Regions from separate parts of the Bacillus sp. PK6-16 genome, predicted to be linked through region 2. Evidence: predicted binding sites of a transcription regulator. Region 2 holds the regulator's gene; the other holds the start of a gene.
The links. The regulator CtsR, encoded in region 2, represses protease genes until heat stress. The targets are predictions, from matches to a motif close to ATGGTCAATAAAGGTCAAACA.

Region 1 (5,435 bases), 1.1 Mb from region 2:
TTTTTGTGATGACGTCTTGTGCCATCATTTCGTATAGCATGTCTTTTCCGTAACGATCTTTCAATTGTTTTTCGAAGTTATCCTTTGTAATGGTGGAGTCTGTTGCTGTAGCGACTGTAGCTGAGCCATTCTTTTGTTCGCAAGCAGATAGCATCAATATACTTATTAGTGCAGTAATAATGAAAATATGTTTCCCTCTCATGCCAACACCTCATCCGAATATGTTATCGCTATTGTAGAATATAGAAGTGAACATGAAGTGAATTTTTAATGTTTTTTTCCTTTAAAATGTAAAAAAGTACATCAACATAATTGTTGATGTACGATGGAATCAAAGGTGATCGGTCTTTTTAGAGTATGCACGTTTACCTTGCTGAATATTTTTTTGCTCTTGCTCATTTTTTTGTGTGCGTTTTGCGTTATTATCGCGTGCTTTTTTGTCGTTATCACTCGTATGTGGCATATGTATCAACTCCATTTCTAAACGTTGTACGTTTATCATTTCCTTTTTCGTAAAGACTATGTATAGCGGTGCATTTATGAAGGGTAAAGGTGGATTCGAAATGGATTTGAAGTTGAATTATACTGAACTTATAAAGAAGTTAATCGTTGTAATCATCGCAGGTTTATTAAATGCGATTGGGATGAATTTATTTTTAACGCCAGCAAAAGTGTATGCGAGCGGCTTTGCTGGATTGTCTCAATTATTATCACAAATATTAGGTGATTTTTTATCGATTCACATATCTACGGGAGTATTGTTTAGCTTATTTAATATTCCTGTCGTTATTTTAGCGTGGAAAAAGGTTGGAAAGGCCTTCACCTTTTTCAGTTTTCTTTGTGTTATATTTATGACTTTGTTTCTAGAAGTCATCCCTGTTAGAGCGGTTTCGAATGATATCATATTAAATGCGATTTTTGGCGGGATTATTTCGGCGATTGGAGTAGGGATTGCTTTAAAGTGGGGTGCTTCTACAGGTGGATTAGATATTATCGCCATGATTTTATCAAAAATAAAAGATAAGCCTGTCGGTACATACTTTTTCTTTTTTAATGCAATTATCATTATCGCTGCTGGCTATGTATATGGATGGGAAAAAGCGTTATATACGTTAGTGACTTTATATGTATCAACGAGAATTATTGATGCAATTCATACTCGTCATGTAAAGATTACAGCATTAATTGTTACGAAGAATGGGGCAGATGTAAGAAAGGCGATTCACTCGCGATTAGTAAGAGGGATTACAACGATACCAGCAACAGGTGCTTATACGAATGAAAATAAAGAAATGTTAATGATGGTTATTACTCGTTATGAGTTATACGAATTAGAGAGGATTATTAAACAAGTGGACCCAGGTGCATTTACAAATATACTGCAAACAGTTGGGGTGTTCGGATTGTTTCGGAAAGATTAAAGAGGACCGAAGTTGGTCCTCTTTTTTAATGTAAATTCGTAATGTTTTGCAATTGCTCTTGCATTTCACGGAGCTGAACTTTTTCAGCAGTTGAAGAGTTTGCGTAAGCGGATTGCAAAGCATTTTTTGCTCTATACACGAGATCTTGTTGCTCAGTACCGCTTGAACAAGATACGGCATTTTCAACAGCATCTCTAGCTTGTTGGAATAGTAAGTTCCCCATTTAAACCCCTCCAAAAGAAGAGTTACTTCTTGCTTTTTCTGCCTCAGCTAATGTACCTCTGTACGGGAATCTTGCATCATGCTTCATAACAGCATCGGCTCCTTGTTGGATAAAACGTTTTGATTTGTTCTTTTTACCCATTCGAAAAACCCCCTTTATTTAGCTGAAAACAATCGACGCAATGTCTCATGCGTCTACTTATAGTATGGACATTTGGCAGGAAACTATAAGTAGGAAATTTTTAGATTACAACCCAAGAACCTCTTCTAAATATAAAGCAATACCATCTTCTTCGTTCGTTAACGTCGTATGGTTTGCGAGTGATTTTAATTCAGGGATGGCATTTCCCATTGCGATGCCGTGACCAGCAAATTCAATCATTTCAAAATCATTATCTTCATCACCGAAAGCGATAATTCGCTCTTGTGGAATGTTGTAATGACTAGAAATTTTTTGTAATCCAACTGCTTTATTTAATCCGCTTTTCACAATTTCAATAATCGGCCAAGGTGCGCCCCATTTTCTATGGTCGATTACTTCCGCATGCATATCGGTTAAATGTTGACGAATTGCAGTAGAATGCTCGTCATGGGCGTCAATTAATAAGCAAGTTGGATGATCGTTTAAAATATTTAATAAGTCTCCCGTAAAAATCTTAGGAGAGCCGAATTCGAAAATATGTTTTTTATCTTCATCAATTTCACGAACATACACATCGTCCATTACTTCCGCGTATATATTTTTTACGCCAAAATCAAAGCAAGCTCGGACAATTTCTTGCGCTGTTGCTAGCTCAAGAGGAGAGTGATGTGTTCCCCAGTTTGAATCAAGAGGATGATGTACGTAAGCGCCGTTAAAGTTTACGATAGGTGTGTTAAGATCAAGTTCTTTATAGTAATCATAACTAGCACGGAATGGACGTCCTGTTGAAATAACGACAATATGTCCCTGTTCCTTTGCTTTTGCAATTGTATGTTTCGTTCGAGTGGAAATTATTTTGTTGTCTGTTAATAAAGTGCCGTCTAAGTCTAATGCGATTAAATGTTGTTTGTTCATAATTTCACCTCTTATAATAATTTTTTTGTATCTATCTGTATTTCCGTTTTTAATATGCAGAAATAAGAGGTTAGACTCGGTGGAATCACCATAGATGGAAATTTCACTATATATCCATCTTACGTCTCAAAGTGCTGTGGTGTCTACTATTTATCGTTGGAAATTAAGAAAAGTCAACATCTTTTTAGAAAGTTCAAACAATGTTTCTTTCATTATGTACAAATTGTGAAAAGGGTTACATTGCTCGTGTGATGAGGCATATAATGAACATGTAATCTTCTCGTATATGTTTGACTCTCCTTTGAAACTAGCCTAGAGTAGGTTGGTTTCTTTTTTTTTCTACAAGTAGGAAAGAAATCCCTGCTTACGCTTGTGTCATTCATATATATGTACAAGAATGAGATGTAGTACTGTTTCCTAAACATGACAGAAAAGCTTTCTTTTAAAATGGATATACTAATGAGGCAAGACGTCATGGAAGGAGAATGAAGATGGGACAAAATCGCAGGTTTCGTTCTGGACAAAAAGCGCCGAATGATGGCATTTACGTAGAAATTGGTGAAACGGGAAGTATGGTGAAAGATCCGCAAATGGTGAAATTAACTGCCGGTGAAAAGTTTCCGGATAACACGAATCATAACCGCCAGTGGACATATAAAAGAAAACCGTAACAGAAGCCGCAATCATTATTGCGGCTTTTTTGTCGTTACACATTGTAATTTCATTTACCGTATTTTTTAGCAGTATAATGAATGCTCTCTTTTTCTTTTTCAAATAATAAGTTTGAAAATACATAGGCAAAATTATTGTATAAAAAAGTCAGTTGGCGTATAATCAAATCAAAGGTCAAAGAAAGTCGAACTTTTGGAGGGCTGTAAAGATGGACTTAAATCAAATGACAACAAAAACACAAGAGGCGATTATGAGTGCCCAATCTTTAGCGGTATCTCATCATCACCAAGAGGTGGATACTGTTCATCTATTACTTGCATTATTAGAAGAGCAAGATGGGTTAGCGGTACGTATATTTCAAAAAATGAATGTTGATATAGAAGCATTAAAGCAAGGTGCTGAAAGTTTAATTAAAAAGAAACCTTCTGTAACGGGGAGCGGTGCAGAAGTTGGAAAATTGTATGTAACGAGCGCTCTGCAACAACTGCTTGTAAGAGCAGGGAAAGAAGCAGAAAAACTGCAGGATGATTACATTTCAGTAGAACATGTATTGCTTGCTTTTTCTGAAGAAAAAGGCGATATAAATCAATTATTTACAAGATTGCATATTACGAAAGATAACTTATTACAGTCTTTAATGACAGTTCGGGGGAATCAAAGAGTGACGAGTCAAAATCCAGAAGCAACTTATGAAGCGTTAGAAAAATATGGTCGTGATTTAGTGGCGGAAGTGAGAGCAGGGAAAATTGATCCTGTAATCGGCCGTGATAGTGAAATACGACGTGTAATCCGTATTCTTTCACGTAAAACGAAAAACAATCCGGTTTTAATTGGGGAGCCAGGTGTTGGTAAAACAGCAATCGTTGAAGGGCTAGCCCAGCGTATTGTGAAAAAGGATGTACCTGAAGGATTGAAAGATAGAACGATTTTTGCGTTAGATATGAGTGCACTCGTAGCTGGTGCGAAATTCCGTGGTGAGTTCGAAGAGCGTCTGCAAGCTGTATTAAATGAAATTAAAAAGAGTGAAGGACGCATTTTATTATTCATTGATGAACTTCATACAATAGTTGGAGCTGGTAAAACAGAAGGAGCCATGGATGCAGGAAATATGTTAAAACCGATGCTTGCACGTGGTGAACTGCATTGTATTGGAGCCACAACACTAGATGAATATCGCAAATATATTGAGAAAGATCCAGCGCTAGAAAGACGTTTCCAACAAGTATTAGCAGAAGAGCCAACTGTTGAAGATACGATTTCCATTTTACGTGGATTAAAAGAACGCTTTGAAATTTATCACGGTGTAAATATTCATGACCGTGCGATTGTAGCAGCATCTGTTTTATCAGATCGATATATTTCAGATCGCTTCTTACCAGATAAAGCAATTGATCTTGTTGACGAAGCGTGTGCAACAATTCGTACAGAAATTGATTCTATGCCAACAGAATTAGATGAAGTAACGCGCCGCATTATGCAGCTGGAAATTGAAGAAGCGGCTCTTGGGAAAGAAACGGATCGTGGTAGCCAAGAGCGTCTAAAAACATTGCAACGTGAATTATCGGATTTAAAAGAAGTTGCCAGTGGCATGAGAGCAAAATGGGAGAAAGAAAAAGAAGACATTCACAAAGTTCGTGACTTACGTGAGCATTTAGAACGTTTGCGTCGTGAATTAGAAGAAGCAGAAGGCAATTACGATTTAAATAAAGCAGCCGAACTTCGTCACGGGAAAATTCCCGCAATTGAAAAAGAGTTAAAAGAAGCGGAAGAAATGGGCGCGCATAATAAACAAGAAAATCGTTTATTACGTGAGGAAGTAAGTGAAGAAGAAATTGCAGATATTGTTTCACGCTGGACTGGTATTCCTGTTGCGAAACTCGTGGAAGGTGAACGCGAGAAATTATTACGCTTAGAGCAAATCTTATCAGAGCGTGTCATCGGACAAGAGGAAGCAGTAAGCTTAGTGTCAGACGCGGTTCTTCGTGCTCGCGCTGGTATTAAAGATCCGAACCGCCCGATTGGTTCTTTCATCTTCTTAGGGCCAACAGGTGTTGGTAAAACAG
Region 2 (5,435 bases):
CCGGTGCTGGAAGGTTAAGGAGAGGGGTTAGCGTAAGCGAAGCTCTGAACTGAAGCCCCAGTAAACGGCGGCCGTAACTATAACGGTCCTAAGGTAGCGAAATTCCTTGTCGGGTAAGTTCCGACCCGCACGAAAGGTGTAACGATTTGGGCACTGTCTCAACCAGAGACTCGGTGAAATTATAGTACCTGTGAAGATGCAGGTTACCCGCGACAGGACGGAAAGACCCCGTGGAGCTTTACTGTAGCCTGATATTGAATTTTGGTACAGTTTGTACAGGATAGGCGGGAGCCATTGAAACCGGAGCGCTAGCTTCGGTGGAGGCGCTGGTGGGATACCGCCCTGACTGTATTGAAATTCTAACCTACGGGTCTTATCGACCCGGGAGACAGTGTCAGGTGGGCAGTTTGACTGGGGCGGTCGCCTCCTAAAGTGTAACGGAGGCGCCCAAAGGTTCCCTCAGAATGGTTGGAAATCATTCGTAGAGTGCAAAGGCATAAGGGAGCTTGACTGCGAGACCTACAAGTCGAGCAGGGACGAAAGTCGGGCTTAGTGATCCGGTGGTTCCGCATGGAAGGGCCATCGCTCAACGGATAAAAGCTACCCCGGGGATAACAGGCTTATCTCCCCCAAGAGTCCACATCGACGGGGAGGTTTGGCACCTCGATGTCGGCTCATCGCATCCTGGGGCTGTAGTCGGTCCCAAGGGTTGGGCTGTTCGCCCATTAAAGCGGTACGCGAGCTGGGTTCAGAACGTCGTGAGACAGTTCGGTCCCTATCCGTCGTGGGCGTAGGAAATTTGAGAGGAGCTGTCCTTAGTACGAGAGGACCGGGATGGACGCACCGCTGGTGTACCAGTTGTTCTGCCAAGGGCATAGCTGGGTAGCTATGTGCGGAAGGGATAAGTGCTGAAAGCATCTAAGCATGAAGCCCCCCTCAAGATGAGATTTCCCATAGCGTAAGCTAGTAAGATCCCTGAAAGATGATCAGGTTGATAGGTTCGAGGTGGAAGCATGGTGACATGTGGAGCTGACGAATACTAATAGATCGAGGACTTAACCATATAATATGTAGCAAATGTTATCTAGTTTTGAAGGAATATGCCTTCATAGTTTGGTGATGATGGCAGAGAGGTCACACCCGTTCCCATACCGAACACGGAAGTTAAGCTCTCTAGCGCCGATGGTAGTTGGGACCTTGTCCCTGTGAGAGTAGGACGTCGCCAAGCAACTAAACACGAGTCAAATGACTCGTGTTTTTTCGTGTTTTCTTTTATAATCCATAGTAATTAAAAAAATATGCTTAAATAATTACTATTTTGATTAAATGCAGGGGAATGTGGCTAGGATAGTGAATAAGCAAAAGAGTTGCAAATTTTATTAATACGTATATAATTAAAGTCAAAGATAGTCAAAGTCAATAAAGGTGGCGGATAAATGAGAAATATATCTGATATCATTGAGCAATATCTAAAGCAAGTTATTGACTTAAGTAATAATAATGTGATTGAAATCAAAAGAAATGAGATTGCGGATCGATTCGAGTGCGTACCATCTCAAATCAATTATGTAATCAATACCCGTTTTACATTAGAAAGAGGATTTGTAGTAGAAAGTAAACGTGGTGGAGGAGGTTACATTCGCATTATAAAAGTCAAACTGCATGATGATATAGACATTATTGATCAAATGCTTCATATGATTGATCATAGCGTTGCACAAGGGAATGCAGAGAGTATGATTATACGTTTATTAGAAGAGGGAATCATAACAGGCCGTGAAGCAAAATTAATGTTAAGTGTACTAGATCGTTCTGTATTATCAATGGATATTCCTTCTCGAGATGAACTTAGGGCTCGAATATTATGCGCAATGTTAAGAACACTGAAATATAAATAAATACAGCTTTTGTAAAAGAATGATAATTAAGATAGGGCAGTTAAATATTGTAGAAGTTTTGAAAAAGAGCATGTACTTTTATCTGAGTGGATTAAGGAAAGAGGACAATCTAGTAATGTATGAAAAGTATCATGAGGTAGATCGTTCCTGTTGTAAAGGTGGGGATATTGATGACTTGTCAAAACTGTAATATAAGACCAGCAACTTTACATTATACAAAAGTAATCAACGAGAAGAAGGCGGAAGTTCATCTTTGTGAGCAATGTGCGGAGCAAAGTGGCTATACGTCTTTCTTTCAATCATCACAGTCTAACTTTTCATTTCATGATGTATTTGCTGGTTTATTACACGGTGAATCAACAATGTTTGGAGAAGGAAAAAACGGGTTTTCAAATACAAATACAGTAAGATGTCCAGATTGTAAGATGACATATGAACATTTTACAAAAGTGGGACGCTTTGGTTGTGCTTCTTGTTACGATACATTTAAAGGACACTTAAACCCATTGTTAAAGCGACTTCATGGTGGACATACAGAACATTGTGGAAAAATTCCGGAACGAATGGAAGGAAATATCCACTTAAAGAAAGAATTAGATGAACTAAAACTTATTCTGAAACAATATGTACAGAATGAGGAGTTTGAGAAAGCTGCTGAGGTAAGAGATGAAATTCGAGGGCTTGAAACTCAGCTTAGTGAGCATAGAGAGGGGGAGTAGTTCTATGTCACTGGACAAAATTATGAATGAAGCGATTAGTCCATGGATGAAGGGGGATGGCCCTGATTCTGATATTGTTTTAAGTAGTCGAATTCGTTTGGCTCGTAATTTTAAGCAATATCAATTTTCTACTATGCAAAACGAAGAGGAAGCTCAAAAGGTTCAAGAATTATTTAAAAAGAAATTTATAAATAAAGCGGTAGAGCCCTTTGGGAAGTTTGGGCTATTAAAAATGAATGAACTAACTCCTCTTCAAAGGAGAGTTTTAGTCGAAAAGCATTTAATTAGTCCAAATCTAGCAGGGACCGAATATGGAGCATGTCTGTTATCAGAAAGCGAACACATTAGTGTGATGCTTAATGAGGAAGACCACATTAGGATTCAGTGCCTATTTCCAGGACTACAGTTATCAAAGGCGCTTCAAAGCGCCAATCAAATAGATAATTGGATTGAGAAAGAGGTTGAATATGCTTTTGATGAATCACTTGGATATATTACGAGTTGTCCTACTAACGTTGGTACAGGATTAAGAGCTTCTGTAATGATTCATTTACCAGGGCTGGTTTTAACAAAAAGAATTAGCCGTATTATACAAGTAATTCAAAAATTAGGTTTAGTAGTAAGAGGAATATACGGTGAAGGTAGCGAAGCGTTAGGTAATATATTTCAAGTATCAAATCAAATGACGTTAGGGAAATCCGAAGAAGATATTATTGCAGATTTAAAGAGTGTCATGCAGCAAATTATACAACAAGAAAAATTGGCCAGAGAATTAATTGTACAAAATTCGAGCATTGAGCTTGAAGATAAGGTTTATCGTTCTTACGGTATACTAGCAAACAGTCGTTTAATTCAATCTGCAGAAGCGGCAACTTGCTTATCGGATGTACGACTCGGTATTGATCTAGGATATATAAAAGGTATATCGAGAAATATTTTGACTGAGCTAATGGTTCTTACGCAACCTGGTATTTTACAACAATATGCAGGAGGACCTTTAGGACCAGAAGAAAGAGATTATCGAAGAGCAACCTTAATCCGTGAGCGATTACGTATTGAAAAAAACTAAGCGCAAGTAGGAGGCGATTTCTATGATGTTTGGAAGATTTACAGAAAGAGCACAGAAAGTATTAGCTTTATCTCAAGAGGAAGCAATTCGCATTGGGCATAATAACATTGGAACAGAACATATTTTACTTGGGCTTGTACGCGAAGGTGAAGGAATTGCAGCAAAAGCGTTAATTGCTCTTGGATTGAGCCCGGAGAAAGTGCAAAAAGAGGTAGAAGCGTTAATTGGACGTGGAACAGAAGCTTCTCAAACTGTACATTATACACCTCGTGCTAAAAAAGTTATTGAATTGTCTATGGATGAAGCGCGTAAGCTAGGACATTCTTACGTTGGAACAGAACATATTTTACTTGGCTTAATCCGTGAAGGTGAAGGTGTAGCGGCACGTGTATTAAATAATTTAGGTGTAAGCCTCAACAAAGCAAGACAACAAGTGTTACAACTTCTTGGAAGTAACGAAGCAAGTTCAGGTCACCAAGGTGGTTCATCGACAAATGCAAATACACCGACACTAGACAGTTTAGCGCGCGACTTAACAGTTGTTGCACGTGAGAATCGTTTGGATCCTGTTATTGGACGTAGTAAAGAAATTCAACGTGTAATTGAAGTGTTAAGCCGTAGAACAAAAAACAATCCAGTGTTAATTGGAGAGCCTGGTGTAGGTAAAACAGCAATTGCTGAAGGGTTAGCACAGCAAATCGTAAATAATGAAGTTCCTGAAACGTTAAGAGATAAGCGTGTTATGACACTAGATATGGGAACAGTGGTAGCTGGGACGAAATATCGTGGTGAGTTTGAAGATCGTTTAAAGAAAGTAATGGATGAAATACGTCAAGCAGGGAATATTATTCTATTTATTGATGAACTTCATACATTAATCGGTGCAGGTGGAGCAGAAGGTGCAATCGATGCATCGAATATTTTAAAACCATCTTTAGCACGCGGAGAATTACAATGTATTGGTGCGACAACTTTAGATGAGTATCGTAAATATATTGAAAAGGATGCAGCTTTAGAGAGACGTTTCCAGCCAATTCATGTTGATGAGCCGAGTCTAGAAGAATCAACTCAAATCTTGAAAGGGTTACGCGATCGTTATGAGGCGCATCACCGTGTGTCTATTACAGATGATGCAATTGATGCAGCTGTAAAACTTTCAGATCGTTATATTACGGATCGTTTCTTACCAGATAAAGCAATTGATTTAATTGATGAAGCTGCTTCAAAGGTTCGCTTGCGTTCTTATACAACACCACCAAACTTAAAAGAGCTTGAAGTGAAGCTTGAGGAAATTCGAAAAGAAAAAGATGCGGCTGTACAAAGTCAAGAGTTTGAAAAGGCTGCTTCCTTACGTGATATGGAACAACGCTTACGTGAGAAATTGGAAGATACAAAGCGTCAGTGGAAAGAACAACAAGGAAAAGAAAATTCAGAGGTTACGGTAGAAGATATTGCAAATGTCGTTTCTACATGGACACGTATCCCTGTTTCTAAACTTGCACAAACAGAGACTGATAAATTATTAAACTTAGAATCCATTCTTCATGATCGTGTCATCGGTCAGGATGAAGCTGTAGTGGCTGTAGCGAAAGCTGTTCGTCGTGCAAGAGCAGGATTGAAAGATCCGAAACGTCCAATTGGTTCATTTATTTTCTTAGGGCCAACAGGTGTAGGTAAAACAGAATTAGCAAGAGCATTGGCAGAATCTATGTTCGGTGATGAGGATGCAATGATTCGCATTGATATGTC

Region 1: a site for CtsR is predicted at 3,543-3,563, ahead of clpB (ATP-dependent chaperone ClpB). Genes of this name have one in related genera too.

The regions. Positions count from the first base shown of each region.
Region 1 is NZ_CP096511.1:4,110,112-4,115,546, reverse strand. Features, by position in the region: gene prsA (peptidylprolyl isomerase PrsA) at 1-202, opposite strand, end outside; gene M1D66_RS21110 (DUF3941 domain-containing protein) at 332-463, opposite strand; gene M1D66_RS21105 (YitT family protein) at 564-1,421, shown strand; gene M1D66_RS21100 (DUF3813 domain-containing protein) at 1,447-1,644, opposite strand; gene M1D66_RS21095 (hypothetical protein) at 1,645-1,785, opposite strand; gene M1D66_RS21090 (Cof-type HAD-IIB family hydrolase) at 1,891-2,700, opposite strand; gene M1D66_RS21085 (YjzC family protein) at 3,192-3,371, shown strand; gene clpB (ATP-dependent chaperone ClpB) at 3,581-5,435, shown strand, end outside.
Region 2 is NZ_CP096511.1:5,204,372-5,209,806, reverse strand. Features, by position in the region: rRNA gene M1D66_RS26785 (23S ribosomal RNA) at 1-1,063, shown strand, start outside; rRNA gene rrf (5S ribosomal RNA) at 1,113-1,228, shown strand; gene ctsR (transcriptional regulator CtsR) at 1,437-1,898, shown strand; gene mcsA (protein-arginine kinase activator protein McsA) at 2,069-2,617, shown strand; gene mcsB (protein-arginine kinase McsB) at 2,622-3,686, shown strand; gene clpC (ATP-dependent protease ATP-binding subunit ClpC) at 3,709-5,435, shown strand, end outside.